One region of the Isoptericola sp. b515 genome, then DNA from elsewhere that is predicted to be linked to it. Evidence: riboswitches for the same ligand, from Rfam matches in the RefSeq annotation. Region 1 holds a riboswitch; the other holds the start of a gene.
The links. A riboswitch is a leader RNA that binds a small molecule or an ion and turns the genes downstream of it on or off. The one in region 1 is predicted to bind thiamine pyrophosphate.
Positions count from the first base shown of each region.

Region 2: another riboswitch for thiamine pyrophosphate. It lies ahead of thiO (glycine oxidase ThiO); the one in region 1 lies ahead of Q6350_RS15115 (thiamine ABC transporter substrate binding subunit).

Region 1 covers NZ_JAUQYR010000005.1:258,760-274,324, forward strand. The annotation lists gene Q6350_RS15055 (phosphotransferase) at 1-357, opposite strand, end outside; gene Q6350_RS15060 (hypothetical protein) at 438-812, opposite strand; gene pgi (glucose-6-phosphate isomerase) at 1,026-2,735, shown strand; gene Q6350_RS15070 (STAS domain-containing protein) at 2,827-3,657, shown strand; gene Q6350_RS15075 (STAS domain-containing protein) at 3,654-4,055, shown strand; gene Q6350_RS15080 (ATP-binding protein) at 4,052-4,468, shown strand; gene Q6350_RS15085 (SpoIIE family protein phosphatase) at 4,501-5,523, shown strand; gene Q6350_RS15090 (HAMP domain-containing sensor histidine kinase) at 5,532-6,767, shown strand; gene Q6350_RS15095 (SpoIIE family protein phosphatase) at 6,764-8,368, shown strand; gene Q6350_RS15100 (PrsW family intramembrane metalloprotease) at 8,378-9,490, shown strand; gene Q6350_RS15105 (ABC transporter ATP-binding protein) at 9,537-10,283, opposite strand; gene Q6350_RS15110 (ABC transporter permease) at 10,283-12,019, opposite strand; gene Q6350_RS15115 (thiamine ABC transporter substrate binding subunit) at 12,016-13,119, opposite strand; TPP riboswitch at 13,177-13,280, opposite strand; gene Q6350_RS15120 (DUF4235 domain-containing protein) at 13,387-13,671, shown strand; gene Q6350_RS15125 (PAS domain-containing protein) at 13,761-14,438, opposite strand; gene Q6350_RS15130 (sulfite exporter TauE/SafE family protein) at 14,596-15,507, opposite strand.
Region 2 covers NZ_JAUQYR010000001.1:189,176-204,740, forward strand. The annotation lists gene Q6350_RS00755 (nitrite/sulfite reductase) at 1-1,397, shown strand, start outside; gene Q6350_RS00760 (phosphoadenylyl-sulfate reductase) at 1,394-2,272, shown strand; gene cobA (uroporphyrinogen-III C-methyltransferase) at 2,292-3,593, shown strand; gene Q6350_RS00770 (sirohydrochlorin chelatase) at 3,650-4,357, shown strand; gene Q6350_RS00775 (response regulator transcription factor) at 4,375-4,989, opposite strand; gene Q6350_RS00780 (ATP-binding protein) at 5,031-6,329, opposite strand; gene Q6350_RS00785 (PspC domain-containing protein) at 6,454-7,842, shown strand; gene Q6350_RS00790 (hypothetical protein) at 7,839-8,267, shown strand; gene Q6350_RS00795 (aromatic ring-opening dioxygenase LigA) at 8,346-8,831, opposite strand; gene Q6350_RS00800 (trimeric intracellular cation channel family protein) at 8,954-9,643, opposite strand; gene guaA (glutamine-hydrolyzing GMP synthase) at 9,640-11,244, opposite strand; gene thiE (thiamine phosphate synthase) at 11,294-11,941, opposite strand; TPP riboswitch at 11,975-12,077, shown strand; gene thiO (glycine oxidase ThiO) at 12,066-13,322, shown strand; gene thiS (sulfur carrier protein ThiS) at 13,319-13,579, shown strand; gene Q6350_RS00825 (thiazole synthase) at 13,589-14,410, shown strand; gene Q6350_RS00830 (ThiF family adenylyltransferase) at 14,420-15,565, opposite strand, start outside.

The DNA of each region.
Region 1 (15,565 bases):
GGTGGCGACCGCCTCCGCGTCGTAGGCCGTGGCCAGCGCCGGCAGCGCCGGATCGCCCGGGAACCGCCACACGGCCACGGCGTGCTCGCCGTCGTCGAGGGTCAGGACACCGGGGACCTGCTGGTCGCCCGGGCGGCCGAGCGACGCCCCGAGCGTCTCGGTACGCACCCGCCCCGCCTCGACGCCCTCGCCCCACCGCACGCGCGCCCGGTAGGCGACGGTCGTCGACCGTCCGGGGCGGTGGTCCACCTGCCGGACCGACCAGTCGACGAGCTCGCCGCCCGCCGTCGAGACCGCGGTCGCGAGGAGCTCGGTCGCCTCCTCACCCGTCAACAGGTCCAGGTCGCTCTGTGCCATCGGTCCATCCTCGCCAGAACCGGCGCGGAGCGCGCGCTCACCGCTCCGGTCGGCGATCCCCTCCAGGACCGGCACGGTGCTCAGTCGTCGGAATCGGCCGAGTCCGCGCTCTGCACGTGCTGCGGGGAGGGCGAGGCGGTCTCCGCGCTGCGGGCGCTCTGCGTCGAGGGGTCGTCGGGCGAGTCGGAGGTGTCGACGGCGGTGGTCGGAGAGTCGGAGGACTCCGGGGACGGGTCGCTGACGTCGGTCGACGCGGGACCGGTCGAGCCCGACGACTCGTCGACGGACGACTCGTCGGTCGCGCCCTCCTCCGGGCCGTCCAGCGTGACGGCGTCGACGCCCCCGGACGGGTCGTCCTGGTCGCTCGTCCCGACGGCGGCGGCGCCCGCGACGCCCATGCCCAGGGCCGCGGCGGTGCCGACGACGATCCAGCGCTTCTTCACGGACGGTCTCATGGCTGCTCCCTCGAACGGTGCCGGCATCCGCTGCCTGCGGACGTGCACCATCCTTCGGCGCCGGCATGAGACCTCGCGGAGACGAGCATGAGAGTCCTCTCATCCTCCGGGCGCGACCCGCCGAGGGCCGGACGGGCCGTCGCCGTGGGCACGGGCCTCCCGGACCGCGGACCGGGCGCGCAGACGCTCGTCGCGGTCATTACGGTAGGCCTCATGACGACCTCTCCTGTCGACGCCACCACCACGCCCGCCTGGGGCGAGCTGCTCCGCCACCACCAGGAGTTCCGCGGGGACCTGCGCGGCTGGTTCGCCGCCGATCCCGGCCGCGCCGAGCGGTTCAGCCACACCACCGGGGACCTGCTGGTCGACCTGTCGAAGAACCTGGCGACCGACGAGACGTTCGACCTCCTCGTCCGTCTCGCGCACGAGGTGAACCTGCCCGAACGCATCGAGGCCATGTTCACCGGCGAGCACATCAACGTGACCGAGGACCGTGCCGTGCTGCACACCGCGCTGCGCCGGGCCCCCGGGACGCAGCCGTCGCTCGTCGTCGACGGCCAGGACGTGGACGCCGACGTCGCCCGTGAGCTCGACAAGGTGGGGGCGTTCGCGGAGCAGGTGCGCTCCGGGGAGTGGAGCGGCGTCACCGGCAAGCCGGTCCGGACGGTCGTCAACATCGGCATCGGCGGCTCCGACCTCGGCCCGGTCATGGTCTACGAGGCGCTCAAGCCCTACGGGCGCGAGGACCTCGAGGTCCGGTTCGTCTCGAACATCGACCCCACCGACCTGGCGCAGAAGACCGCCGACCTGGACCCCGAGACGACGCTGTTCATCGTGGCGTCCAAGACGTTCGGCACCCTGGAGACCCTCACCAACGCCCGCCTGGCCCGGGCCTGGCTGTGGGAGCGTCTGCACGCGGTCGGCGCCATCGAGGACGACCACGACGCGAAGCAGGCCGCGGTCCGCGCCCACTTCGTCGCCGTCTCCACCGCGCTGGACAAGGTCGAGGCGTTCGGCATCGACCCCGCCAACGCGTTCGGCTTCTGGGACTGGGTCGGCGGTCGGTACTCGGTCGACTCCGCCATCGGCACCTCGCTCGCCGTCGCCTTCGGCCCGGAGGTCTTCCGGGAGCTGCTCGCCGGCTTCCACACCGTCGACGAGCACTTCCGCACGACGCCGCTCGAGCGGAACGTGCCCGCGCTGATGGGGTTGCTCAACGTCTGGTACACGAACTTCCTCGGCGCCCACACCCACGCGGTGCTCCCCTACGCCCAGCAGCTCCACCGCTTCCCCGCCTACCTGCAGCAGCTCACGATGGAGTCCAACGGCAAGTCGGTGCGCTGGGACGGGTCGCCGGTCACGACGCAGACCGGCGAGGTCTTCTGGGGCGAGCCGGGGACGAACGGCCAGCACGCCTTCTACCAGCTCATCCACCAGGGCACCCGGACCGTGCCGGCCGACTTCGTCGCGTTCGCGACCCCCGCCTACCCGCTGGTCGACGCGGTCGGTGACGGCAAGGCGGTGGCGCCGGGCGCGGACGTGCACGAGCTGTTCCTGGCGAACTTCTTCGCCCAGACCAAGGCCCTCGCGTTCGGCAAGACGGCCGACGAGGTGCGGGCCGACGGCACCGCCGAGGAGCTGGTCAGCGCCCGGACCTTCTCCGGCAACCGTCCGACGACCTCGATCATGGCGCCGGCGCTCACGCCGTCCGTCCTGGGTCAGCTCGTCGCGCTGTACGAGCACATCACCTTCGTCCAGGGCGTCGTGTGGGGCATCGACTCCTTCGACCAGTGGGGCGTCGAGCTCGGCAAGAAGCTGGCCCTGGAGGTCGCCCCGGCCGTGTCCGGGGACGACGCCGCCCTGGCGGAACAGGACTCCTCGACCCGCCGGCTGGTGGAGTTCTACCGGACACACCGGGCCTGACCTGCGGCGACGCGAACCGGTGGGTCGCGGGGGCGTTCTGCTCCTACACTGTCTCCGCGATCCACCCTCGCGCCGCCCGAAAGGAGCCCACGTGCCGACTGCCCGGAGTGCCCAGCTCTCCACGATCCTCACGGACCACGCCGAGGCCGTCCGCGCCGCGTGGCTCGACGCGTCGAGCGTCGAGCTGCGGGGCCGCAGCACCCGCGGCGAGCTCGAGCGCGAGCAGTCGGACATCTACGACGCGCTCGTGGAGGGGCTGCGCGACGGCGGCTCCGAGCTGGGCGACGCGGCGTTCGACCAGCTGCGGGGCATCCTGGCCGACGTCTCCGGTGCCCGCGCCCGCCTGGGGTTCACCCCCCGGGAGACGGCGATGGCGGTGTTCGCGCTCAAGGAGGGCCTGTACAGCCTGGTCGACGACGACGTCCGCGCGCACCTGACGCCGCTGATGCGGCTGGTGGACGACCTCGGCCTGTACACGTTCGAGAACTACGCGGACGCCCGCGAGGCGATCATCACCGAGCAGGCGGAGCAGCTCATGGAGCTGTCCACCCCGGTGGTGAAGCTGTGGGAGGGCATCGTCGCGGTGCCGCTGGTGGGCACCCTCGACTCGGCCCGCACGCAGGTCGTCATGGAGAAGCTCCTCAACACCCTCGTCGAGACGGGCAGCGAGCACGCGATCATCGACATCACGGGTGTGCCGGCGGTCGACACCCAGGTCGCCCAGCACCTGCTCAAGACGGTCGTGGCGGCGCGCCTCATGGGCGCCCAGTGCACGATCAGCGGCATCCGGCCGCAGATCGCCCAGACGATCGTGGCCCTCGGTATCGAGTTCGGCGACATCCGCACCCGCGCGTCCCTGGCCGACGCCCTGGTCGACGCGCTGCGCGAGAAGAAGCGACCGACCAGCGAGGTGCGCGGGTGAACGAGGTCCCGATCCTCAAGATCGGGTCGACGCTGCTGGTGTCGATCCAGGTCGAGCTGCAGGACGACACCGTGCTCCAGCTCCAGGAGGACCTCGCCGCCCGGATCACCCGGACCGGTGCGCGGGGCGTCATCATCGACATCTCCGGCCTGGAGATCGTCGACAGCTTCATCGGCCGCATGCTGGCCTCCGTCGCCGCCGTCTCGCGGGTGCTGGACGCCCGCACCGTCGTCGTCGGGATGCGTCCCGCCGTCGCGATCACCATGGTCGAGCTCGGGCTGGGGCTGCACGGGGTGCAGACGGCGCTCGACGTCGACCGCGGTCTGGCCCTGCTCAGTCCCGACAGCGTGGCGGCCGAAGACGTCCTCCTCGCGGCCGTCGAACGCGACGCCGGATGACCACGACCTCTCCCACCACCGGCACCCGACAACCGGTTCGCGACGACTCGGACGTGGTCCGGGTCCGCCAGGCCGTGCGACGGCTCGCCCAGCAGGCGCGGCTGTCCCTGGTCGACCAGACGAAGCTCGTCACCGCGGCGAGCGAGCTCGCGCGCAACACCCTGGTGCACGGCGGCGGCGGCGAGGCCGAGGTCGAGCTGGTCACGAGCGGGCGGCGCACCGGTGTCCGTGCCGTCTTCTCGGACCAGGGCCCCGGCATCGCCGACCTCGACCTCGCGCTCACCGACGGCTGGACCAGCGGCGGCGGGCTCGGGCTGGGGCTGTCGGGGTCGCGTCGTCTGGTCGAGCACTTCGCGATCGACACGACGCCCGGGGTCGGGACCCGCGTCGAGATCGCGGCCTGGGCGCGATGACCGGCGTCGTCGATCCGGACGAGCCACGCAGTGTGCTCGAGAGTGGCGCCTGGTACACGGTCGACCACCCGTCGGCCGTCGGCCGGGTGCGCCGCGCGGCGGTGACGACCGCGATCCGGCTCGGGCACGACGAGAGCCGTGCCGCCGAGGTCGGGCTCGTCGTGTCCGAGCTGGCCACGAACCAGACCCGCCACGCGGGCTCCGGCCGCATGCTGCTCGCGGTCGACCGGACGGACGGGTGCGCCCGCCTGACGGTGCTCGCCGTCGACTCGGGGCCGGGCATGCGCGACGTCGCGGCGGCGATGCGGGACGGTGTCTCCTCGCGGGGCACCCTCGGCATCGGTCTGGGCACGCTGCCCCGGCTGGCGGGCTCGTGGGACGCGTGGTCGGCCCCCGGCGCCGGGACCGTCGTGTCCGCCGCGTTCGACGCGCGCCGTCCCGTCGCCGGCGACGAGCGTCCGGCGTCCACCGCCGGCGCCCCGAGCGGCATCACCCGCGCCATGACGGGTCAGCAGGTCTGCGGTGACGCGTTCGCGGTCCGCGTGGACGACGGCGCGTCGAGCGTGCTGGTCGCCGACGGGCTGGGTCACGGCCCGCTCGCGGCGGCGGCCTCGCAGGCCGCCGTCCGGGCCTTCCGCGCGGCTCCCGCGGCCGGCCCCGCGATCCTCCTCGAGCGGGTGCACCGTGCCCTGGCGGGCACGCGCGGCGCCGCCGTGGCGGTGGTGCAGCAGATCGGCTCCACCCTGCGCCACGCCGGCATCGGCAACATCGCCGGGGCGATCCACGGCACCCGCACCCGCAGCCTGCTGAGCCCCCCGGGCATCGGCGGGTCGCGCTCCCCCGCGATCTCGGAGACGACGCACGCCGTCAGCGAGGGCGACGTCGTCACCCTGTACTCCGACGGACTGACCGACCGGGTCAACCTCGTGGACTACCCCGGTCTGCTGCTGCGCTCCGCGACCGTCGTCGCCGGCGTGATCATGCGCGACTTCGCCGTCCGGCGCGACGACGCCTGCGTGGTGGTCCTGCCCGTCCGAGGGGCCACACGGCCATGAGCGGGGCGGTGGAGGCCGCAGCTCTGCAGCGTCGGCTGGCCCGGCTCGAGCAGGCGCACGAGGCACTGACGGCCCAGTACGAACAGCTCTCGGCCGAGCTGGAGGAGACGAACTCCGGCGTGGTCGCGCTCTACGCCGAGCTGGACGAGCGCGGCCGCCAGCTCGCCGCGGCGAACGAGGCCAAGTCGCGGTTCCTGCGCAACGTGAGCCACGAGCTGAGGAGCCCGGTCAACTCGATCATCGGCCTGGCGGGACTGCTCGCCGAGTCGTCGCTGGACGACGACCAGGCCCAGCAGGTCCGGTTCGTGCGCGACAGCGCCGACACGCTGCTGACCCTCGTGGACGAGCTCCTGGAGCTGGCGCGCGCCGAGGCCGGGCACCAGGACGTCCACCCCGCCCCGTTCGACATGGCCGAGCTCCTCGCCGAGCTGGAGGGCACCACGCGCCCGCTGGTCCGGGACGGCGTCGAGCTCGTCGTCGACCGGCCGGGCGTGCCCGTGCTGTGCAGCGACCGGCGCCTCGTGGCGCGTATGCTCCGCAACCTGCTGACCAACGCGGTGAAGTTCACCGAGCGCGGGTCGGTGCACCTGGTCGTCACGCCCACGGCCGACGGCGCGCGGTGCGAGGTCCGGGACACGGGGCTGGGCGTGCCCGCGGACCAGCTCGACGCGATCTTCGAGGAGTTCGTCCAGGTGCCCCACCACCTGCAGCCGGGCGCGCGGGGGACGGGTCTGGGGCTGCCGTACGCGCGGCGCACCGCCGAGGCGCTCGGCGGCAGCCTCACCGCGACCTCGACGCTCGGCGAGGGGAGCGTCTTCACGCTCACCCTGCCCTCGCTGGAGGACGCCGCCGGGGCGGACGCCCCCGCCGGTGCCCGCAGCGGTCGCGTCGGCCACGTCCTCGTCGTGGACGACGACCACGCCTTCGGCTCCTCGGTCGCCGGTCTGCTCCGCGACGAGGCGACACGGGTCAGCGTCGCCCACGACGCCGGCACGGCCCTGGCGATGCTGCAGGACGACGTCGACGCCGTCGTCCTGGACGTGCGCATGCCGGACACGACCGGCACGGCGCTGCTGGCTCGGATGCTGGACGAACGGCCGGGCCTGGCAGCCGTCCTGATGTCGAGCGGACCGAGCCCCGCCCCCGGCCCGTGGACGCGCACGGCGCGGTTCCTGCCGAAGGACCGGATCGACCGTGCCGCACTCGTCGCGGCACTCGACACCGAAGGGACAGCAGGACCGTGATCGAGGAGAACGGACGGCGACGGGTGCTCGTCGTCGACGACACCCACGCCCACCGCTACCTCATGGCCACCTGGCTGCGCGCCGCCGGCTACGCGGTGGCGGAGGCCGCCACCGGGAGCGAGGCGCTGCAGCGCGCCTCGGCCGAGTTCGACACCGTGGTCCTCGACGTCAACCTGCCGGACGTCTCGGGGGCGGAGGTGTGCCGGGAGCTGAAGAACAGGCCGGAGACGTCCCCCGTGCCCGTCCTGCACGTGTCGGCCACGTCGATCGACGCGGCGGCCCGCACGGCCGGGTTGCAGCACGGCGCCGACGCCTACCTGCCCGAACCCCTCGACCGTGACGAGTTCCTCGCCACCGTGGGCGCGCTGTGCCGCAGCTACGACGAGAAGCGAGGGGCACACCGGACCGCGCAGCGGCTCGACGACCTCGGCACGGCGCTGGTCCCCCTGCACTCGGCGCGCTCCGCCGAGGAGGCGGTGGACCTCGCGGCCCGGGGCGCGTCGAGCGTCCTCGGACGTGCCGCGATCGCCATGGTGGTCGTCGATGCCGACCACGTCCTGCGCACCGTGTGCCCGGCGCCGGGCGCCCCGCTGGTCCGCGGTGCCGGCGAGACGCCCGTCCCGCCGCCGGGAGGGGTCAGCTCGGCGCTGCTGCCGAGGGAACGCGTCCCCGCGCCGTGGCGGGAGCTGCTCACGCAGGCCGGGGTGGGGCCCTCCTCGTGGTGGACCACGTGGATGCGCGACGCCCGCGGGCGGCTCGTCGGCGGCCTCGGCGTCCAGCTGGCCGACTCCGAGACCGGCCCGACGGACGACGACCGGGAGACCGTGCGACGGTTCACGCAGGCGACCGCGGTGGCGCTGGCCAACCTGCGCCTGCTCGCCGAGGAGCACCGGATCACCCGCGCCCTGCAGGACGCGCTGCTCCCGTCCGACCTCACGGTGCGCCCCGGGTTCGACGTCTCCGCGTGCTACGAGGCCTCGGACGACCTGCTGGACGTCGGGGGCGACTTCTACGACGCCTTCGACCTCCCCGACGGCCGGGTCGCGGTGGTGATCGGCGACGTCCAGGGCCACTCCCTGCACGCCGCCACCGTCATGGGCGAGCTCCGTCTGACGCTGCGCGCCTACCTGCGCGAGGGGCACGGGGCGGAACGCGCGCTGGAGCTGCTCAACGAGGTGCTGCGCACCGACCACACCGAGACCGCGACGGTGTGCGTCTGCCTCGCGGACCCGGTCACCGGCGAGGTCGAGCTGACCGACGCCGGGCACCTGCCGGCGATGCTCGTCCGCTCCGACGGCACGGCACGGCCGGTGAAGTCCACCTCCCGGCTGCTGGGGCTGCCGAGCCCGGAGAGCCGCCCGCCGTACCGCACCACGCTGGCGGTCGGTGACCTGCTGGTCCTGGCCACGGACGGACTGGTCGAGCGCCGGGACGGCTCGCTGCGCGACGGCCTGGCCCGGCTCCGGACCGCCGCCGCGCAGATCCCCGGGACCTGCCCCGACGACGCGTGTCAGCACCTGCTCGACGCCTTCGACGACGGCGCGCGCGAGGACGACGTGGCCGTGGTGATCGTGCGCCGCACGAGCGGGGCCGCTCAGTAGGGTCAGGGCATGCCACCCCTGGAGCCACGGGCGATCCTGGCCGGCAGGCCCACCGCCCGGCCGTCGGTGGGGGTCGTCGTCACGGTGGCCACGTCCTCCCTGTGCCTGGCGGTGGCTCTCGCCCTGCTGCTGCGGGACGGTGCGGACGGCGTGGTCACGGCGGTCGTCCTGGCGCTCGTCCCCCTGCCGCTGCTGCTCGCCGGGGTCCTCGCGCTCGACCGCCTCGAGCCCGAACCCCCCGACGTCCTCGTCGCCGCGTTCGGCTGGGGTGCGGGCGTCGCCGTCCTGCTCGCCACGCTCCTCAACACCGCCGGGCTGGACCTCGTGTGGCGGCCGATGCTCGGCGCCGAGCTCGGCCGGTACGCCACGGCGTCCCTCACCGCCCCGGTCGTCGAGGAGCTGGCGAAGGGCGCGGTGCTCGTGGGGCTGCTCTGGTTCAGGCGCCACGAGCTCAACGGCCCCACCGACGGCATCATCTACGGCTCCACGGTGGCGCTGGGCTTCGCCACCGTGGAGAACATCAGCTACTACGCCACCGCTCCGGCCGGGACGCTGGCGGGGACCTTCGTCGTGCGCGGGATCGTCTCCCCGCTGCTGCACCCCCTGTGCACGTCCCTGATCGGCGTGGGCGTGGCCGCGGCGGCCCTGCGCCGGCCCGGACGGCGTGCGCTGCCCGTCGTGGCCGGCGTGGCCGGGGCGACCGCGCTGCACGCCCTGTGGAACGCCTCGACGGCGGCGGGTGCTCTCGGTCTCGGGGTCGCGTACCTGCTGGGCGCCGGCGTGCTGGCGGCGCTCGGCGTCGTGCTGCACCGGGACCGTCGTCGGATCGTCGGCCTGGTGCGCCGGCACCTGCCCCGCTACCAGGAGCTCGGCGTGATCGGCACGGGCGACCTGCGGATGCTGTCGTCGCTGCGGGCACGGCAGCGGGCCCGCGAGCAGGTCCGCGGTGCCCTCGGCCGGGGCGCGGCGCGGGCCCTGGCGGACTACCAGCAGGCCGCCACCGAGCTGGCGATGCTGCACCGCCGGTACGACCTGGGCCTGGTGGACGACGACGCGTTCGTGGCCCGCCGCGACCCGCTGCTGCTGCTCATGGGGCACGCACGGGTCGTCTTCGCGCGCTGACGGAGGGCTGCGGCCCACGGTCTACGGCAGGCCCCACCGGCGACGGTCAGGGGAGCTCGAGCCCGAGGAACTCCGCGACCCGCGCCGAGGCGGGTGCGGCGCGGAGCCGCTCCGGGGTGTCGACCTGCAGCAGCTGCCCGGCGTCCATCACGGCGACCCGGTCGGCCACCGTGAAGGCCTCGGCGTGGTCGTGGGTGACGAACACCGCCGTCGTGCGGGTCGCCCGCAGCGTGTCGCGCACGTCGATCGCGAGCTTCTCCCGCAGCTGCCGGTCCAGGGCGGACAGCGGCTCGTCGAGCAGCAGCAGCCGCGGCCGCGGGGCCAGGGCCCGGGCCAGCGCGACCCGCTGCTTCTCCCCGCCGGACAGCGTCGACACGGCCCGCCGCGCGTACCCGGCCAGCCCGACGTCCGCGAGCAGCTCGGCCACCCGGTCGCGCCGCTGCGCCGCGGGGATCCCCTGCATCTCCAGCCCGTAGGCGACGTTCCGGCCCACGTCCCGGTGCGGGAACAGCTGACCGTCCTGGAACAGCAGGCCGAACCCGCGCCGGTGCACCGGCACCCGGGCCAGGTCCTGCCCCGCGAACGACACCGACCCCGCCACCAGCGGCTCCAGCCCCGCGACCGCGCGCAGCAGCGACGACTTGCCGCAGCCGCTCGGCCCGAGCAGCGCCAGGACCTCGCCCGTCGCGACGTCGAGCGACACGTGGTCGACCGCCGTCGTGCCCGCCTCGTGCCGCGTGCCCTCGTAGCGCACGACGACATCACGGACGCTCAGGCCCTCGGCCCCGGACATCAGAACTCCCCTCCGCCCGCGTCACCGCGCAGGCGTTCCGCCACCATCATGACCGTCGCGGTGAGCACGGCCAGCACCACGGACGCCGCGAGCGCCATCCCGTAGTTCTCCGCCCCGGGCCGGCCGATGAGCCGGAAGATGACGACCGGCAGCGTCGCCGCGTCGGGCCGGGCGAGGAACGACGTCGCGCCGAACTCGCCCAGCGACACCGCGAACGCGAACCCGACGGCCAGCCCGAGGGACCGGGCGGTCAGGGGGCCGTCGACGGTCCGCAGCACCCGGCCCGGGGCGGCACCCAGGGTGGCGGCGACCTCGCGCAGCCGCGGGTCGATCGCCCGCACCACGGGCAGCACGGTGCGGACCACGAGCGGGATCGCGACGACCGCCTGCGCGATCGGCACGAGCAGGCCCGAGGTCCGCAGGTCGACGTCGAGCCCGAGCGGCCGGTCCAGGGTGATGAGGAACCCGAACCCGACGGTCACCGCGGAGACCCCGAGGGGCAGCATGAACGCGGCGTCGAGCGCCCCGACGGCCCGGCGCAGCCCGGCCGACCGGGGACGGCGCGAGACGACCAGGGCCACGAGCCCGCCGACGACGACGGCGATGAGGGCGGCCAGCACGGCCGTGCGCAGCGAGTTCGCCGTCGCCTCCCACACGGTGACGGACAGCGCGTTGCGGCCCCCGGTCGTGCCGAGGGCGACGTAGTTGTCGAACCCCCAGGTGCCGTCGGGCGTCCGCAGCGAGCGGGCGACCAGACCCGCGAGCGGCACGACGACCAGCAGGCCGACGACGGCGACGGTCGCGGCCGCCGGGACGGCGTCGCTGGCCCGTCGCCAGGAGAAGCGGTGCGCCGCGGACCGGTCGCTGGTCAGGTGCAGCGCGCGCTCGCGGCGGGCACGCAGCCGGGCGCTGACGAGCAGTGCTCCGGTGACGACCACGAGCTGCAGGATGCTGAGCACGGCGGCGGCGCGCAGGTCGAGGAACTGGGTGGTGCGGATCCAGATCTCGGTCTCGATCGTGCCGTACCGCATGCCCCCGAGCACCAGGACGACGCCGAACGCCGTCGAGCAGAACAGGAAGACCACGGCGGCCGCGGACGCGATCGCGGGCCCCAGCGCCGGCAGGGTGACCGTGCGGAAGGCCCGCCACGGGCTCGCGCCGAGGGAGCGGGCCGCCTGCTCCGCCCGCGGGTCGAGCCGCTCCCACAGCCCGCCGACGGTGCGCACGACGACGGCGTAGTTGAAGAACACCAGGGCGACGACGACCCCGGCGAAGGACTCCTCGATGCCGAGCCACCCGAAGGTGCCGCCGGGGGCGAACAGCGCCCGGAAGGCCACGCCGACCACGACGGTCGGCAGCACGAACGGCACGGTCACCAGGCCGCGTGCCAGCGCCCGGCCCGGGAACCGGCACCGGTACAGCACGTAGGCGCCGGGCAGCCCGAGCAGGACGGCCAGGACCGTGCCGACGGACGCCTGGGCGAGGGTCTGCCCGACGACGCGCCACGTGCGGGGCTGGGACAGGACCTCCGCGAACCCGGACAGGTCGAGCGCCCGGGTGCCGCCGTCGTCGGTGAAGAACCCCTGGACGACGAGCGCCGCCACGGGCCACGCGAAGAACACCCCGAGGAACAGCAGGGGCAGGCCGGCGGCGAGGACCCACCACAGCCAGGTCCCCGGGGCGGGCCGACGGCGGGGCGGCCGCAGGGACGCCCCGCCGCTGGTGGAGGGCGTCACCCGATGACCGTGGCCGTCCACTGCTCGATCCACTCGTCACGGTGCGCGGCGATCTCGTCCGGCGCGACGTCGAACGGTTCCTCGGCGAGGGGGGCGAACTGCTCCCACTCGGCCGGCAGCTCGACGGTGTCGTCGGCCGGGTACATGTACATGTTCGCGGGGATGTCGGCCTGCACCTCGGCGGAGGCGAGGAAGTCCACCAGGGCCCGGGCACCGTCGGGGTTGTCGGTGCCGGCGAGGACGCCGGCGTACTCGACCTGGCGGAAGCAGGTGTCCAGCAGCGCCTCGGTGGTGCTCTCGCTGCCGTCCTCGCTCACGGTGAAGGCCGGGGAGGTGGCGTAGGAGAGCACGATCGGCCGCTCACCGCCCTCGCCGGCCCCGGAGAAGTCGACGTAGTAGGCGTCCGACCAGCCGTCGGTGACCTTGAGACCGTTGTCCGAGAGGTCGGCCCAGTACTGCTGCCAGCCGTCCTCCCCGAAGGCGTCGACGGTGGCGAGCAGGAACGCGAAGCCGGGCGACGAGGTCGCCGGGTTGGTCACGACCGTCAGGTCCTCGTACGCCGGGTCGGTCAGGTCCTCGAGGGTGCTCGGCGGCTCGACGCCCTCGGCCTCGAACCAGGTGGTGTCCACGTTGAGGCAGACGTCGCCCTTGTCGATCGGGGTGAGCCCCTCGAGCGCCGGGTCGACGAGCCCGGTCGCGGACGGGTCGAGGTCGGCCGGCGTGTACGGCTCGAAGACGTCGGCCTCGACGGCACGCGAGGCGAAGGTGTTGTCCACGCCGTAGACGACGTCGCCGAGCGGGCTGTCGGCCGTGAGCACGAGCTGGTTGACCAGGGTGCCGGCGTCGCCGGCGGCGACCTGCTCGACAGTGAGCCCGGTCTCCTCCTCGAACGACTCCAGGACCCCCTCGCTCAGGGCGAAGGAGTCGTGCGTGACGAGCGTGACGGTACCGGACAGCTCCGGCGTGGCGCTCGCGTCGGCGGAGCCCGCGGAGCTGCTGGGCGCTGCTCCGGGGGACTCCTCGCCGCCGCAGGCGGCCAGCGCGGGCAGCAGCGCGACGACGGCGGTGGTCGCGACGGTGCGACGGAGACGATGACTCATGTGTCCTCCTCAGACGTTCGAGAAGGGGGTCCGCCGCTCGGAGGGTCCGAGGCGACGGGATCGAGAAGCCCGACTTCCTCCACCGGTGCTAACCGGATCAGGTTCGAGGGTCTGCGGTGGTCCGCACTCTCAGCGCCGACGGCGCTCCCCTGTCGTTCCCCCCGAGCCTACACACCTCGAGCACGCTACGGTGGTGGCGTCCGTGGCGCGGACCTCCCGAGGGAGTTCGTCCGTGACCGCCCGGCGCACCGAACGACTGGAGGACCCGTGGAGCTGTCCAAGAGCACCGAGCCGACGCTGGCCGTGAAGGTCGGGACGATCGCGGCGACCCTCGCCGCGGGCTGGGTGGCCCAGAAGATCATCAAGACGATCTGGGAGAAGGCCACGGGCAAGGAGGCCCCGATCGACCTGGACGCGGACGACATCCCGATCGTCCAGGCGATCACGTTCGCCGCCGTCACGGGTGGTGCCGCGGTGATGGCCCGCCGGCTCGCGAAGCAGGGAGTCGTCAAGGCGGTCGACCGCCGCGCCAAGAAGATCTCGACGGTCTGAGTCCCGGACTCGCGGGGCGGCTCGGTCGCCCCGCGAGCGGTCGGGCGGTGACCGGCGCGCCTCGCGAGAGGTCGGACCGGTACCGGTGCTCAGCGCCGGGTGCTCTGACGCCGACGGGCCAGCTGGGCCTCGTGCCCGTGCGGGCGGTCCACGCTGTGGACCGCGTCGAGCGCGGCCTGCAACCGGTCGTCAGGCTCTCCCCGGGACGTGCGGAGCTCGCTGACGACCTGTGACGCCGCTGACTGCATCGGGATCCCGGCTCGTGCGGCGACCTCGCCGAGCAGGTCCGTGGCGTCGGCCTCGTCCAGGCCCCGGGTGATCATGAGGGCACCCTTGACCTGTTCGACGGCGGCGGCGGAGACCATCGCCCGCCCGACGGCACGGTGGGACTCGCGGTCCAGCACCTCGCGAGCGACCGGGCTGACGTCCAGCACGTACCCGCCCACCCGGGCGATGGCCCCGTCCTCGTCCAGCTGCCCCCGACCCGTGACGACGACCGTACGTGCCTTGCCGTGCGGGTCGATGATGCGGTGGGCGCTGCTGAACGGCCGCCCGGCCCGCAGGGACACGATCGCCGTCCGCGACACGCGCGCCCGGTCGTCCGGGTGGGTCCGCGCCCGGATGATGTCCACGGTGGGTGTGAGATCGCCGGGCTCCGACCCGTACATCCGGTAGACCTCGTCGGACCACCACACGGCACCGGAGGGCGCGTCGATCCGGTACTGACCCACGACGAGCTGGGTCCCGGTGGAGAGTGCGTCGGTCACCGATGAGAGCGCGGAACTCTTCATGATCCGCGACGACGACGGCGAACTCATGTGTTCTCCTCCCGACGATCTCACCGGGCCGGGCCGGGCCGGTGTGGCCCACCGTACTCCGCGGAGTCACGAGCGCCACCTGGGCGGACGTCTTCACCCGCGGGTTTCACCCGCCGACGCTGTACGCGTCCTGGGTCGTCGTCCGGGCCACGGTCACCGACTGCTCGCGGCGGTGCGCCCGCACGGACCACGCGACCGCCGCGGCCCAGAGCACGACGACGGCGGCGAGGACCACCGTCGTCCAGACCGGCGCGAGGTCGACCGCGGCGAGCAGGGTCCGGCTGTTGGTGAGCACGATGACGCCACCGACCGCCGATCCGAGCACCCGGGGCGGCACGAGCCGGACCAACCAGGCCGCGACCGGCGCGGCGACGAGGCCGCCCAGCAGCAGGGCGGTGGCCCACATCGGGTCGATGCCCGCCGTCCCGAGGCCCACGAGGAAGCCCAGGCTGGCCGCCACGGCGACGAAGAACTCGCTGGTGTCGATCGAACCGATGACCTTGCGGGGCTCGAGGCGTCCGCTGGCGAGGATCGCCGGCGTCCCGACCGGCCCCCAGCCGCCGCCACCGGTGGCGTCGAGGAAGCCGCCGACCAGGCCGAGGGGCGCGAGGAACCGGCGGCGCAGCGGCTGGCCGATCTTGTCGGTGCGCAGGCCGCGGAACGTGAACCGGGACAGCACGTACACGCCGAGCGCGAGCAGCAGCACCGACATGACCGGCTTGGCGAGATCGGTCGACAGCCACGACAGGAACGTCGCCCCGGCGAACGCGCCGATCGCCCCCGGCACGCCGATGCGCGCCACGACGCGCCAGTCCACGTTGCCGAACCGCCAGTGCGACGCCCCCGACGCGAGGGTGGTCCCGATCTCCGCGAGGTGCACCGTGGCCGACGCCGCGGCCGGGTTGGTCCCGATCGCCAGGAGCAGCGTCGTCGACGTGACGCCGTAGGCCATGCCCAGGCTGCCGTCGACGAGCTGAGCCCCCAGGCCCACGAGAGCGAGCAGCACCAGTGTCTGCATCACAAGTCCCTCCGTCCGTGCGTGGTCGGCGACCCCGCTGAAGTGACTATATCCGATC
Region 2 (15,565 bases), on a different contig from region 1:
TGCGCGTGCGGACCGACGGCGCGGAGCTGACCCCGGACGCCCTGCGCGTGCTCGGCGGCATCTCGGACGAGTTCGGCCGCGGCACCGCGGACGTCACCGACCGGCAGAACATCCAGTACCACTGGATCGAGATCGAGAGCATGCCGGAGATCTGGCGCCGCCTCGACACCGTCGGTCTCGAGACCACGACCGCCTGCGGCGACTCGCCCCGCGCCTTCCTCGGCAGCCCCGTCGCCGGCATCGCCTCCGACGAGATCATCGACGCCACGCCGGTCATCGACGAGATCAAGCGCCGCTTCATCGGCGACCCCGCCCTCGCGAACCTGCCCCGCAAGTTCAAGACCGCCATCTCCGGCCACCCCAGCCTCGACGTCGTGCACGAGATCAACGACATCTCGCTGGTCGGGGTGGAGCACCCCGAGCGGGGTGCCGGCTTCGACCTGTGGGTCGGCGGGGGCCTGTCCACCGCCCCGCGCCTGGGCGAGCGCCTCGGCGTGTTCGTCACGGCGGACCAGGCTCCCGACGTCTGGCACGGCGTGATCCGGATCTTCCGTGACTACGGCTACCGCCGGCTGCGCAACAAGGCCCGGCTGAAGTTCCTGCTCAAGGACTGGGGCCCGGAGAAGTTCCGCGAGGTCCTCGAGACCGAGTACCTCGGGTACGCCCTGCCCGACGGTCCTCCCCCGGCGCCGGCGACCAGGCCCGGCGACCACGTCGGGGTCCACGAGCAGAAGGACGGGGACCTCTACGTCGGGGCGGCACCGGTCGTGGGCCGCGTGGGCGGCGGGACCCTGACCGGCCTCGCCGACCTGCTCGAGTCGGTGGGGGCCCGCTCCGCCCGGCTCACCGCCCACCAGAAGGTCGTCGTGCTGGGGGTGCCCGCCGACCGCGTCGACGAGCTGGTCGACGGTCTGGAACCGCTGGGCCTGACCGCGCGGCCCTCCCTGTTCCGACGCAACACGATGGCGTGCACGGGCATCGAGTTCTGCAAGCTCGCCATCGTGGACACCAAGGACACCGCGGCACGGGTCATCGCCGAGCTGGAGCAGCGGCTGGACGAGCAGGCCGAGCAGCTGGACCGCCCGATCTCGCTGAACGTCAACGGCTGCCCCAACTCCTGCGCCCGCATCCAGACGGCGGACATCGGGCTCAAGGGCCAGATCATCACCGTCGACGGCGAGCAGATGCCGGGCTTCCAGGTCCACCTGGGCGGCAGCCTCGCCGGTCAGGGCCACGACGCCGGGGGGCTCGGGCGCACGGTGCGCGGGCTCAAGGTCCCCGCCACCGAGATCGCGGACTACGTCGAACGCGTCGTCCGCCGCTACGCGGCAGACCGCACCGACGGCGAGTCGTTCGCCGAGTGGGCCCATCGCGCCGACGAGGCGGTGCTGCAGTGACGGCGGTCCAGGTCGGTCTCGGCGTCGGCCCCACCGCCGCGACGCGATCCGGCACGTCCTCGCTGGCCGGGGCCGCCGCAGCCGCACGGCGTCGGTCCGCCGAGCGGGAGATGTCGCGCGCCCGCCGCAACGCCCGGGTGGACGGCCGCGAGCGCCGACGGCGCTCCGACGTCGAGCTGTCGCAGATCGCGGAGCGCGGCCGTCGGGAGCTCGGCGGGTCCGGGCCCGGGTCGGCGGACGAGGCCTCGGCCGAGGAGGTCGTCGCCTGGGCGGTGGCGGAGTTCGGCGACTCCCTCGCCGTGGCCTCGTCCATGACCGACTCGGTCCTGGCCGCCCTCGTCAGCGCCCAGCTCCCCTGGGTGGACGTGCTGTTCGGCGAGACCGGCTACCACTTCGCCGAGACGCTCGGCACGCGGGACGCCGTCGCGCACTCCCTCGACGTCACCGTCGTGGACGTGCGCCCGCTGCTCAGCGTCACGGAGCAGGACGACGCCTACGGCCCCGACCTGTTCGCCCGCGACCCGGAGGCCTGCTGCCGCATGCGCAAGGTCGAGCCGATGCGCCGCGTGCTCGCGGGCTACGAGGCCTGGGCCACGGGTGTGCGCCGGGCGGACTCCGGATCCCGCGCCAGGGCCGAGCTCGTCGCGTGGGACGCGTCCAACAACCTGGTCAAGATCAACCCGATCGCGGCGTGGAGCGACGACGAGCTGGTGGGCTACGCCCTGCGGCACGGACTGACGGTCAACCCGCTGCTGCAGGACGGCTACCCGTCGATCGGCTGCGAACCGTGCACCCGGCGCGTCGCTCCCGGCGAGGACGCCCGGGCCGGCCGCTGGGCGGGGGCGGACAAGTCCGAGTGCGGCCTGCACATCTGAGACCGACGAGGAACACCCTGTGAACGACATCTACCCCCTGGGTCTGCGCGTGCGGGACCGGCTCGTCGTCGTGGTCGGCGGCGGGCCCGTCGCCGCGCGTCGTACCCGCGGCCTGCTGGACGCCGGCGCGCGCGTGCGCGTCGTGTCCCCGGTCGTGGTCGACGAGCTGGCCGACGCGGCCGCCGCCGGCACGATCGAGCACACCGCTCGTGCGTACCGCGCGGGCGACCTCGACGGCGCCTGGCTCGTGCACACCGCCACCGGCGTGCCCGCCGTCGACCGCGCGGTGGCCGCCGAGGCCGAGCGGACGCAGACCTTCTGCGTCGTGGCGGCCGACGCGGACGCCGCCACGGCCTGGGTCCCCGCCTCCACCTGCCTGCCCGCGGCGGATGCCCGGGCGTCGGACGACACCGGGCCGGACCCCTCCGCGGCGGACGTCGTCGTGTCCGTGCACGCCGGTCGTGACCCCCGGCGCGCGGCCCGGCTGCGCGACGCCGTCGCGGCGGCGCTGACCTCCGGCGAGCTGCCCCTGCGTCGCGTCCGCGAGGTCCGGGGAGACGGGTCCGACGGCGGCCGCACCGGACGCGTCGCTCTCGTCGGCGGCGGGCCGGGCGACCCCGGACTGCTCACCGGACGCGGGCGACGTCTCCTGGCGAGCGCCGACGTGGTCGTCGTGGACCGTCTCGCCCCCCGGGGCGTCCTGACGGCGCTCGCGGACGACGTCGAGGTCATCGACGTGGGCAAGACCGCCGGCAACCATCCCGTGCCGCAGGAGCGCATCAACGAGCTCCTCGTCGAGCACGCGCGCGCCGGACGCGACGTCGTGCGGCTCAAGGGCGGGGATCCGTACGTCTTCGGCCGGGGCGGCGAGGAGCTGACGGCCTGCCGGGCCGCGGGTCTCGACGTCGAGGTGGTGCCCGGCGTGACGTCGGCGGTGTCCGTGCCGGCCGCCGTCGGGATCCCGGTCACGCACCGTGGGGTGGCGGCCGGGTTCAGCGTCCTCACCGCGCACGAGGCGCTCGACGCCGTGCCCGGCGGGCCGGAGCACACGCTGGTCCTGCTGATGGGCGTCACCCGCCTCGCCGCGACGGCCACGGCGCTGATCGCCGCCGGCCGCCCGGCCGACACCCCCGTCGCGGTGGTCGAGGACGGGTACGGACCCCGTCAGCGCGCCACGTTGGGCACCCTGGCCGACATCGCCGCCCGGGCCGCCGCGGCCGACGTGCAGCCGCCCGCGGTCACGGTGATCGGTGACGTCGTGCGGCTGTCACCCGCCTGGGCGGCTCACACCGCCGCGACCGAGGGTGTGAGCCCCTCGTGACACGGTGTGACACGGCCGACACCGGACCGCACGATCCGTCGCGTAGCGTGCCCGTCATGACCGTCCCGACTCTCCTCGCGATCTCCCACGGCACGTCCTCCGCGACCGGAGCGGCCGCCGTCGCCGGGCTGGTCGACGCCGTCACGGACCGGCTCGCCGGCACGGTGCCGGTCCGGGCCGGGTTCGTCGACGTCCAGGAGCCCGACGTGCCCACCTGCCTGGCCGCGCTGCGCGAGACCTCCACCGTGCTCGTCCCGCTCCTGCTGTCCGCCGGGTTCCACGTGCACGTCGACCTGTGCGAGGACGTCGAGGGCGCCGTCTCCGCCGGGCAGCAGGTCGCGCTCGCCGGGGCCCTCGGGCCGGACGACCGGCTGGTGGACCTCCTGGAGCGTCGGCTGGCGGACGCGGGGCTGGCCGCGGGCGACGTCGTCGTGCTGGCCGCGGCGGGGTCTTCCGACGCGCGGGCCGTGGCCGACTGCGAACGCACCGGCGAGCTGCTCGCCGCACGCACCGGGCACCCGGTCCGTGTCGGCTACCTCGCCAACGCCACGCCGACCCTGCGGGACGTCGTCGCGGCCGTGCGCGAGGAGCACCCGGGGGCGCGGGTGGCCACGGCGAGCTACCTCATCGCCCCCGGCTACTTCCAGACCCTGGCGGAGCGGGCCGGCGGCGACACGACCTCCGCCCCGCTGCTGCTGCCGGAGGGCCCCGCTCCCGAGGAGCTCGTCGAGATCGTCGTCGACCGCTACCGGGCCGCCCGCTGAGCCGACCGCGACGACCGTCAGAGCAGACGCCGCGCGGCCGCCCACCGGGTCAGCTCGTTGCGGTTGGACAGCTGCAGCTTGCGCAGCACCGCCGACACGTGCGTCTCGACGGTCTTGACCGAGATGAACAGGTCCGAGGCGACCTCCCGGTAGGTGTAGCCGCGGGCGATGAGCCGCATCACCTGCTGCTCGCGCCGGGAGAGGCGGTCGAGCTCGTCGTCGGCCACCGCGACGTCGCCCGCCGAGGTGCCGAACGCGTCGAGCACGAAACCGGCCAGCCGCGGGGAGAACACCGCGTCCCCGCCGGCGACACGGACGACCGCGGCGGACAGGTCGGACGCCGAGATGTTCTTCGTGACGTAGCCGCGCGCCCCCGCCCGGATCACCGCGACCACGTCCTCCGCGGCGTCGGACACCGACAGCGCCAGGAACCGCGTCCCGGTGAGCAGGTCGGTGCAACGACGCACCACCTCGGCCCCGCCACCGCCGTCGCCGCCGGGCAGGTGGACGTCGAGGAGCACCACCGGCGGCCGGTGCTCGTGCACGACGGCCACCGCCTCCTCGACGTCGGCGGCCTCCCCGACGACCCTGACCCGTTCGTCCAGGCTGGCCCGCACGCCGGTACGGAACATGTGGTGGTCGTCGACGAGCACGACGGGCACCGGGGTGTCGGTCACGGGCGGACTCCTTCGGTCTCGGGGGCGGACGACGCCGAGTCGGCGGACGGTGCGGTGCGGACGTCGGCCGACCGAGGCACCAGCAGGTGCACCTCGGTGCCCCAGCCGGGGCGGCTGGTCACCTCGGCGGTGCCGCCACGCCGCCGCACCCGACCCAGGATGGACTCGCGCACGCCGAACCGGTCCGGCGCGACGTCGTCGACGTCGAAGCCGTCGCCGCGGTCCCGCACGAACACCTCGACCGCGGTGTCGGTCACCTCGAGGTAGACGGTCACCGGCGCGGCACCGTGCACGGCGGCGTTGACCAACGCCTCGCGGGTGGCCTGCAGCAGCGCGGTGGTCGCCTCGGTCGGCGGGCAGTCGCCGACGGCGACCGTCTCGATCTCGGCCGCGCGGCCGTCCTCGACCTCGCCCACCAGGGCGCGCAGCTCGGCCGCGAGCGACGTGCCCTCCGCGGGTCGGTCGTCGTACAGCCACTCGCGCAGCTCGCGCTCCTGCGCGCGGGCCATCCGGGCCACCTCCTCGGGATCCGTCGCGCGGGCCCGGATGAGGGACAGCGTCTGCAGCACCGAGTCGTGCAGGTGGGCGGCGATGTCGGCCCGCTCGGCCTCGCGGGCGCGCGCCGCCCGCTCGTCCCCCAGCTCCCGCACCAGCCGGAGCCACCACGGGGCGAGCACCAGCGCCACGCCGACGAGCACCGCCAGGGAGGCGAGCGTGACCGTGAGCAGCTCTCCCGGCGGGGTGCCCTGGACGAACAGCAGCAGCACGCCCGCGGTCACGAGGACCAGGCCCCCCGCCAGGCGCAGCAGCATCCCGGACCGTGAGGCCGGGGCCTCCCCGGCCCGCGCGCGCTGCACGGCGTCCAGCTGGCTCCAGGCCAGGGCGGCGCCCCCGCCCACGATGAGCAGCGGCAACCAGGCCGAGGGGAGGTCCCAGCCGGCACGCACGGCGACCAGGACCAGGGCGCCGACGAGCAGGCCGACACCGATCATCACGTCGCGGCGGGACATCGCCTGCACGGTGCCCGCGCGGCGCAGCCGGGGGGCCAGTCGGGCGGCGGCGGCGGGCCGCGCGGCGACGGCCGTGTCCTGAGGGTCGCCGGCCGGCACCGTGACCCACCAGAAGACGTACACCGCGAGTCCCATCCCGCCGGCGAGGGTCAGCAGGACCAGGGCCAGCCGGACCAGCCCGACCGGCACGTCGAGGTGCGCCGCGAGCCCGGCGCACACGCCGCCGACCCACCGGCCCTGGCGGGGCCGGCGCAGCGGCAGCCGGGTGGGGATCGGGGACGTCACCCCCTGATCGTGGCACGTCAGGGTGCCGCCGCGCCCCGGATCCGGGGTCGTGACCGCCGGAATCAGGGTCGGTTCAGGGCGTCCCCCGATGCCTTCCGGCACGCGCGCGGAGCACGATGAGGACATGACCACGAACGACACCCCGCCACCGAGCGGCGGCCCCGGCCCCGGCGACACCGGTCCCGGGACCCCGCCCCCACCGCCACGTCCTGCCGGCGACGGCTTCTTCGACTCGTTGCGCCGCACGGGTGTCACCCGTGCCGAGGACCGCTGGGTCGGCGGCGTCGCCGCCGGAGTCGCCCACCGGTTCGGCCTCGACCCGCTGCTGGTGCGGGGCCTGCTGATCCTCAGCTTCTTCGTCACCGGTGCGGGCCTGGTGCTGTACGGCGCCGCCTGGCTGCTGCTCCCCGAGGCGTCCGACGGCCGGATCCACCTGCAGGAGGCGATCCGCGGGAGGTTCGACGTGGCGGTCCTCGGCGCCGGCCTGACGATCGTCGCGGGCATCGGCTGGGGCGGCGGGATCTGGCCCTGGTGGGACGGGTTCCCCGAGTGGATCGCGGTCCTGTTCTGGATCGGGTTCTGGGTGGCCGTGGTCTGGCTGATCGTCAAGCTCGTCCGCTCCCGGCAGCAGGGCGGGGCAGCGCCGCCCGCCGCGCCGGCGGCACCGGCGGCACCGGCGGCACCGGCGGCACCGGCCGAGGCCCCCCCGGGGCCGTCGGCCGCCCCGTTCGAACCCGCGCCGCGGGTGACCTACGCCTCGGCACCGCCCGCCGCGCCGGCTCCCCGGACGCCGGCGCCGACCACCCCGGCCGTCCGCGCCGCGGGCGGCGGGACGATCGGCGTCGTGGTCGGCCTCGCGCTGCTGGCCGGAGCGGCGCTGCTGGCCGCCGACATCGTGCTGGGACTGACGATGCCGGTGTGGGGCCTGTGGCTCGGGACCACGGTCGCGATCGTCGGCGCCGCCCTCGTGGTCACCGGCCTGCGCGGACGCCGCGGCGGGTGGCTCACCGCCTTCGCCGTGCTCGGCCTCGTCGCGACCCTGGTGACGTGGCCGTTCGCCGACCGGCACACCTGGTGGGACGAGTGGCCCTGGGACGACGGGCGCGGTGTCACGACCTCGTCGGGCACCACCGTCAGCTCCGGCATGGTCACACCGCGGTCCGTGGCGGCCGCCGAGGAGGGCGTGCGGGTCCAGTTCGGCGAGGCGTGGGTGGACCTCACCGAGCTCGACCTCACCGACGTCGAGCCGGGGTCGCCCGTCGAGGTCCCGATCGAGATGACCGCCGGGCGCACGGTCGTGGAGATCCCCGCCGACGCGGCCGTGGTGGCCTCCGTCGACGTCAGCGCCGGGAGGTTCGTCTGGGACGTGGACGGCGAGTACCGCACCGTCGACGGGTTCAGCGGCGGCCCCACCACCTACACCAGCGACGAGGCCAGCGAGGCGGGAGGGCCCGTGCTGCTGCTCGACGTCGACGCCCGCGCCGGAGAGATCGTCATCCAGGAGGACCGATGAGCACCGACCCGTACCGCACACCGGGCGCCGAGCCCGAGCCCTCTCCCGACCACCCGACCGTGGAGATCCCCCGGGAGGCCGCGAGCACCGCCGGGGACGCCGCGGGCTCCCCCGCGGACACCGCGGGCTCCCGCGGGGACGTCCCGCAGGAGTCGACGTCCACGACCGCCGACGCCGCCACGAGCGCGACTGCTCCCGGCCCCGACCCGGACGTGTCGGCCCCGGGGCGCGCCCGACCGCGGACCGGCACCGTCGTCTGGGGCATCGTCGTGGTGGCCGTCGCGGTCGGCCTGCTCGCCCGCACCGCCGGGGCGAGCATCGACGCCGAGCTGGCCGCCATCCTCGTGCTCGGCACCGCCGGCCTGCTCCTCGTGGTGGGCTCCGTCGTCGGGGCCGCCCGGCGGCGCCGACGCACCGGTCGCTGACCCCGCACGCACGTCGGGGCGAGCACACCGGCAGTGGTGTGCTCGCCCCGACGTCCGTGCTGGTCCGGGAGCTGCGACTCAGGCGGTCCTGGCCGGCGCGGGCCCGCCCGGCGGAGCGGCCGCCGCGGCGACCTTCGGGCCCCCGAGCCGGACGAGGGCGAAGCCGATGAGCACGAACATCACGCCCAGGCCGATCACCAGGGCGGAGACGCCGAACGAGACCACCGAGGTGAACAGCGAGGCCCGCAGGAACGAGGCGTTCATGACCGTGTCACGACGCGGGTCCTCGCGGTCGAGCTCGGCGTACGTCATGCCCTCCGAGGCCTCCAGCGCGTGCTGGTTGATGACGTCGGCCTGCGCGTAGGCGGTGAAGGGCCCGGCGACCTCCTGGCCGGCCATCATGCTGGCGTCGTCGGAGACCGTGATCTGCTCGTCGGACAGCGTGGACGAGACCACGAACCAGACGACGGCACCGGCGATGATCATCAGGATGCCGGCGACGATGGTGAAGACGCCGATCCCGCGGACACCCTTGGCGGATTGGACGGTTACAGAGCTGGACATGAGTCTGCCTCTCGTAGCGCTTCTGCGGTTGTTGACCGGTAGTTGACGCCCCTGGCCGCCAACTTACCGCTCCCGACCTGCCCCGTCACGACGAACCCGAAGGTCAGAGCAGGAATCCGGCGTCATTCACCCGGTACCGAGAACGTCGGCATGCCCCAGCCGAGCCGGACGGCGAGCAGACGCACCGTGAGGATGAGCACCAGCGGCACCCAGAACACGATCGCCGGATCGGCCCCCAGCTGACGCAGGCCGAGCTGGACCGCCGCCCCGAGCAGCGCCGCCGTGGCGTAGAACTGCGCGTTGCTCAGCACCTCCGGCACCTCGTTCGCCAGCACGTCGCGGATCACGCCCCCGCCGACCCCGGCCATCACCCCGACGACTGCCGCCGAGACCTCGTTCGCCCCGGCGGACAGCGCGACGTTCGTGCCGATGACGACGAACAGCGCCATGCCGGCCGCGTCGGAGATCTCGATGATCTGCAGCCGGCGCAGCAGGTCGAGGGTGCGCGTGCGCGCCAGCGGCACCACCAGGAGCGACGCGACCACGCCGACCAGCAGGAACGTCGGCTCGGTCACCCAGAACACCGGCGTCCGGCCGATGAGCAGGTCGCGCAGCGTCCCGCCGCCGATGGCCACGGCGCTGCCGAGGACGACGACGCCGACCAGGTCCATGCGCTTGCGCCCGGCGGCGAAGGCCCCGGAGATCGCGAACGCGACCGTGCCGAGGTACTCCAGCACCCGCTGCACGACGCCGAGGGTCGTGGTGACGGCGTCCGGCTCCGTCGCCAGCGCCGCGGCGAGCTCCCCGGTCACTCCCACTCGATGGTGCCCGGGGGCTTGCTCGTGACGTCGAGCACGACCCGGTTCACCTCGCTGACCTCGTTGGTGATGCGGGTGGAGATGACCGAGAGCACGTCGTAGGGCATCCGGGTCCAGTCCGCCGTCATCGCGTCCTCGCTGGAGACGGGACGCAGCACGACGGGGTGGCCGTAGGTGCGGCCGTCGCCCTGGACGCCCACCGACCGCACGTCGGCCAGCAGCACGACCGGGCACTGCCAGATCTCCGCGTCGAGGCCGGCTTTCGTCAGCTCCTCGCGGGCGATGGCGTCCGCGCGGCGCAGGATCTCGAGCCGCTCGGCCGTGACCTCGCCGATGATCCGGATACCCAGTCCGGGGCCCGGGAAGGGCTGACGGGCGACGATCGGCTCCGGCACGCCCAGCTCGCGGCCGACGGCCCGCACCTCGTCCTTGAACAGGGTGCGCAGCGGCTCGACCAGCTCGAACTGCAGGTCGTCGGGCAGGCCGCCGACGTTGTGGTGGCTCTTGATGTTCGCCGCGCCCTCGCCGCCGCCGGACTCCACGACGTCCGGGTACAGGGTGCCCTGGACCAGGAACTTCACCTCGGAGCCCTCGCCGTGCACGGCGTGCTCGTGCCCCTCGGCGACGATGTCGCGGGCGGCGTCCTCGAAGACGCGGATGAACTCGCGGCCGATGATCTTGCGCTTCGTCTCCGGGTCGCTGTGCCCCTCGAGGGCGTCCAGGAACCGCTTGCGCTCGTCGCGGACCACCAGGTTGACGCCGGTGGCGGCGACGAAGTCGCGCTCGACCTGCTCCACCTCACCCTCGCGCAGCAGACCGTGGTCGACGAACACGCAGGTCAGCTGGTCCCCCACCGCGCGCTGCACGAGCGCCGCGGCGACCGAGGAGTCGACGCCGCCGGACAGCCCGCAGACCACACGGGCGTCCCCGACCTGCGCGCGGATCGCGGCGACCTGGTCGGCGATGACGTTGTCCGGCGTCCAGTCGGGCCGCAGGCCGGCACCCTCGTAGAGGAAGTGCTCCAGCACCGTCTGCCCGTGGGCGGAGTGCTTGACCTCCGGGTGCCACTGGACGCCGTACAGTCGACGGCCGCGGTCCTCGAAGGCCGCCACCGGCGACCCGGACGACGTCGCCAGCACCTCGAACCCCTCCGGTGCGGCGTGCACGGAGTCGCCGTGGCTCATCCAGGTGGTCTGGGTCGTCGGGGTGTCCGCCAGCAGCACGCCGGCCGAGCACACCTCGACCTCGGTGCCGCCGTACTCGCGGGTCCCGGTCTGGGCGACCTTGCCACCCAGAGCCTGCGCCATCGCCTGGAAGCCGTAGCAGATGCCCAGCACGGGCACGCCGGCGTCGAAGAGCGCGGCGTCCACGAAGGGCGCGCCGGTGGCGTAGACGGAGGACGGACCGCCCGAGAGGATGATCGCCGCGGGGTCGCGGGCGAGCATCTGCTCCGGCGTCCACGTGTGCGGGACGATCTCGGAGTAGACGTTCGCCTCGCGCACGCGGCGGGCGATGAGCTGGGCGTACTGGGCGCCGAAGTCGACCACGAGGACGGGTCGGGGCGTGCTGTCGGGAGCGGTGGCGGGAGACGTCACCGCCTCATCCTATCCGCCGTCGCGCGCCGGTCCGGGGTGCTCGCCGGCCTCAGGCCCCGAGCCGCTGCCGCAGGGTCCGCGCGGCCCGCTCGGGGTCCGCGGACTCCGTGATCGCGCGGACGACGACGACCCGTCGCGCCCCGGCGTCGAGGACCGCGTCGAGCCGGTCGGCGTCGATCCCCCCGATGGCGAACCAGGGCGTGGTCGGCGCGGTGCGGGCCACCTCGCGCAGCAGGTCGATGCCGACGGCGGTCCGGCCCGGCTTGGTGGGCGTCGCCCAGAGGGGGCCCACGCAGAAGTAGTCGACGTCCCCGTCGGCCTCCGCCGCGGCCGCCTGCGCGGCCGAGTGGGTGGACCGGCCCAGGACCGGGGCCGGGCCGAGCAGGGTCCGCACCGCCGGCACCGGGAGGTCCCCCTGCCCCATGTGCACCACGGGTGCACCGGTGAGCCCGGCCACGTCCGCCCGGTCGTTGACCGCCCACAGCGCGCCGTGTTCGGTCGCGACCCGCGCCACCAGCGCCTGCAGCTCGAGCTCGCGGGCGACGTCGAGGGTCTTGTCGCGGAGCTGGACGACGTCCACGCCGCCCCGCAGCGCGGCGTGCAGGAACTCCTCCAGGTCGCCGCGCTCCTCGCGGGCGTCGGTGCACAGGTAGAGGCGGGCGTCGGCGAGGCGTGCGCGCAGGTCGGAGGTCTCCATCGGGGCCGAGTCTAGGGACCGGCGGGAGTAGGGTGGGCGCAGCACGGGAGCCTCGCGGAGGCTGAGAGGGCGCCGGGCGCCGACCGTCGAACCTGATCTGGATCATGCCAGCGAAGGGAGCACCGTGGACCGACCCCTGTCCACGCCGCCGGACGGCGTGCGTGACCTCCTCGTCGTGGGCGGCGGCATCATCGGCCTCGCCGTGGCGTGGCGCGCGCTCGAGGCCGGGCTCAGCGTCACCGTCCTGGACCCCGACGCGGGCGACGGGGCGACCCGGGCGGCAGCGGGCATGCTCGCCCCGGCCACCGAGGCCGAGTTCACCGAGGACGCCGCGCTGGCCCTGCACCTGGCCGCCGCCGGCCGCTGGTTGACGTTCGCCGCCGACCTGGAGGCCGCCGCCGGCACCGGGGTCGGGCTGCGGGAGTCCGGCACGCTCACCCTCGCCTACGACGACACCGACGCCGCGCTGCTGCGACGGCTCCTCGCGCTGCAGGCCCGGCACGCGGTGAGCTCGCGGGTGCTGACCATCGCCGAGGCGCGCCGGCACGAACCGCTGCTCGGACCGCGGCTCAGCGGTGCCGCCTGGGTCCCGGGCGACCACGCCGTCGACCCCCGCGCCGTGCACGCCGCCCTGCAGCGGGCGATCGCCGACGGGCACGGCGCGGTCGTCCCGCGGGCCGCGGTCCGGCTCGTGCGGCACGACGGACGCGTCGTCGGCGCGCTCGACGACGCGGGCCGGGTGCACCGCGCCGGCTCGACCGTCGTGGCCGCCGGCTGGGCGTCCGCGCCGCTCCTGGCGGACCTGCCTGACGTCACGGTCCCGGTCCGCCCCGTCAAGGGCCAGACCCTGCGGCTCCAGGCCGACCCGGACCTGACGCCGCGGCACGTCGTGCGCGGCCTCGTCCAGGGCCGGCCCGTCTACGTCGTGGGCCGGACACCGGCGACCGAGGGGCCGTGGGCCGGGCACTGCGAGATCGTGGTCGGGGCCACGACGGAGGAGAACCCCGACGACCGCCGCGCCACCGCCGGCGGGGTGTTCGCGCTGCTGCGGGACGCCCGCGTTCTCCTGCCGGCGATCGACGAGGCGGCGCTCGTCGAGGTCACGCCCCGGGCCCGGCCGGCGACGCCGGACAACCTGCCGCTGGTCGGTCCGACCCACGTGCCCGGTCTCCACCTGGCCACCGGCCATCACCGCAACGGCATCCTGCTCGCCCCCCTCACGGCCGAGATCGTCGTGGCGGGCCTGACGGGTTCGTGGTTCGACGTCGACGTCACCCGCGCCGACCCGCCGACCCTGCTCGCCGCCCTCCGGGCGTCGGACCCGCGCCGGTTCCCGCCGCCCGACCCCGACACCCGCCGCACCGACGGAGGACCCCGATGACCAGCACCGACCGGCACACCGCCCCCGCCCGCAGCCGGGCCCTGGTGAACGGCGCTCCCTACGACCTCGGGCCGACCGGCACGGTGCCGCTCACCGCGCTGGTGGCGCGCCTGGCTCCCGGGCACGTCACCGACGGGGAGGTCCGCGGCGTGGCCGTCGCCGTGGACGACATCGTCGTGCCGCGCGGCGCCTGGGAGTCCACCGCGGTGCGCGCCGGCGACCGCGTCGAGATCGTCACCGCCGTCCAGGGCGGCTGAGGAGGAACCATGACCACGACCGACCCGACCGCCCACGGCACCGCACCGCTCGTCGTCGCGGGGACCGAGATCGCCTCCCCGCTGGTGATGGGCACCGGGGGCGCCGCCAACCTGCTCACGCTGGAGGAGGCCCTGGTCGCCTCCGGCACGGGGCTGACCACGGTGGCGATGCGCCGCGTGGCCCCGCGGGCCGGCGGCGAGGCGACCCGGGACGCGGGGATCTGGGGGCTGCTGGAACGCCTCGGCATCCGCGCCCTGCCGAACACGGCCGGGTGCTTCTCCGTGCGCGAGGCGGTGCTCACCGCCCGGCTCGCCCGTGAGGCGTGCGGCACGGACTGGGTCAAGCTCGAGGTGATCGCCGACGACGTCACGCTGCTGCCCGACCCGGTGGGCCTGGTCGAGGCCGCCGACGAGCTCGTCCGCGACGGGTTCGTCGTGCTGCCCTACACGAACGACGACCCGATCCTCGCCCGGCGCCTCGAGGACGTCGGCTGCGCGGCGGTGATGCCGCTCGGCGCACCGATCGGCTCCGGGCTCGGGATCCTCAACCCGCGCAACATCGCGGCGATCGCGGAGGCCGCCCGCGTCCCGGTGATCCTGGACGCGGGGATCGGGACGGCGTCCGACGCCGCGCTGGCGATGGAGCTCGGCTGCTCCGGGGTGCTGCTCGCCACCGCGGTCACGCGGGCCGAGGACCCCGTGCGCATGGCCCGCGCGATGCGGCTGGCCACCGAGGCGGGGCGGCTCGCGGCCGGGGCCGGCCGCATCCCGCGGCGCGAGGGTGCGCTCGCCAGCTCGCCGCCCGAGGGGCGGCTCGACCTCGCCCTGTAGGCGGGGCGCTCAGCCGAGCAGCGCGGGGACGCCGCCGACGACGGACCGCGCGTCGAGGCCCGCCGCCCGGGCCACCCGGGCGACCTTGGTCGACCGCGGCCCGGCCGCGCACACGAGCAGCACCGGCCGGTCGGTGGGCAGGGTGTCGAGCGCGGACCGGGCCGCCGCGTCCGGGGCTCCCGCAGTGGTGCCGAGGAACGTCCCGCTGGGCACGAGCCGGGCGCCGGCCACGGGGCGCGCCCGGGCCTCCCACTCCTCGCGCACGTCCACCAGGACGGCGGGGCGCTCGGCCGCGAGCAGCGCCCGGGCGTCGGCGACGGTGACCTCCGTCGACCCGGGGCCCGGGTCCCCGGCCGGCGCCAGCCCGCAGAAGGCCACGTACGCGTCGTCACCCGGCAGCATCGCCGTGACGGGTTCGCGTGCCGGGTCGGGCCGGACGGCGAGCGAGCGCCAGTCCGCGGCCAGGGCGTCGTGCACGGCGAGCCGCCCGTGCAGGACGTCGCCGACTCCCGTGATCAGCTTGAGGGCCTCGGTGGCCATCGCGGAGCCGACCGTGCCGCACATCGCGCCGAGCACGCCGCCGGTGGCGCAGTCGGGGACGACGCCGGGCGGCGGCGGGTCGGGGAAGACGTCGCGGTAGGTGACGCCCCGGCGGGACGTGGTCCCGCCGTCCGCCGCCGTGTACCGCGGGGCGCCCCAGAAGACGCTGACCTGGCCGTCGAAGCGGTCGATCGACCCCCACACCACGGGGAGCCCGAGGACCTCGGCGGCGTCGGAGACGAGATAGCGGGTCGGGAAGTTGTCGGCCCCGTCGAGCACGACGTCGTAGCCGCCCAGCACGTCCAGGACGTTGCCGGGGTCCAGGCGCACCGGGTGCTCGACCACCTCGACGTGGGGGTTGACCTCCGCGATCGCCGCGGCCGCCGACGTCGTCTTGGGCCGACCCAGGTCCGCCTGGCCGTGCAGCACCTGGCGCTGGAGGTTCGTGACGTCCACGACGTCGTCGTCGACGACCCCGATCACCCCGACGCCGGCGGCCGCCAGGTACAGCAGGGCCGGGCTGCCGAGCCCACCGGCACCGACCACGAGCACCCGGGCGGCCGCGAGCCGCCGCTGCCCGTCGAGGCCCAGCCCGGGCAGCGCGAGATGCCGTGC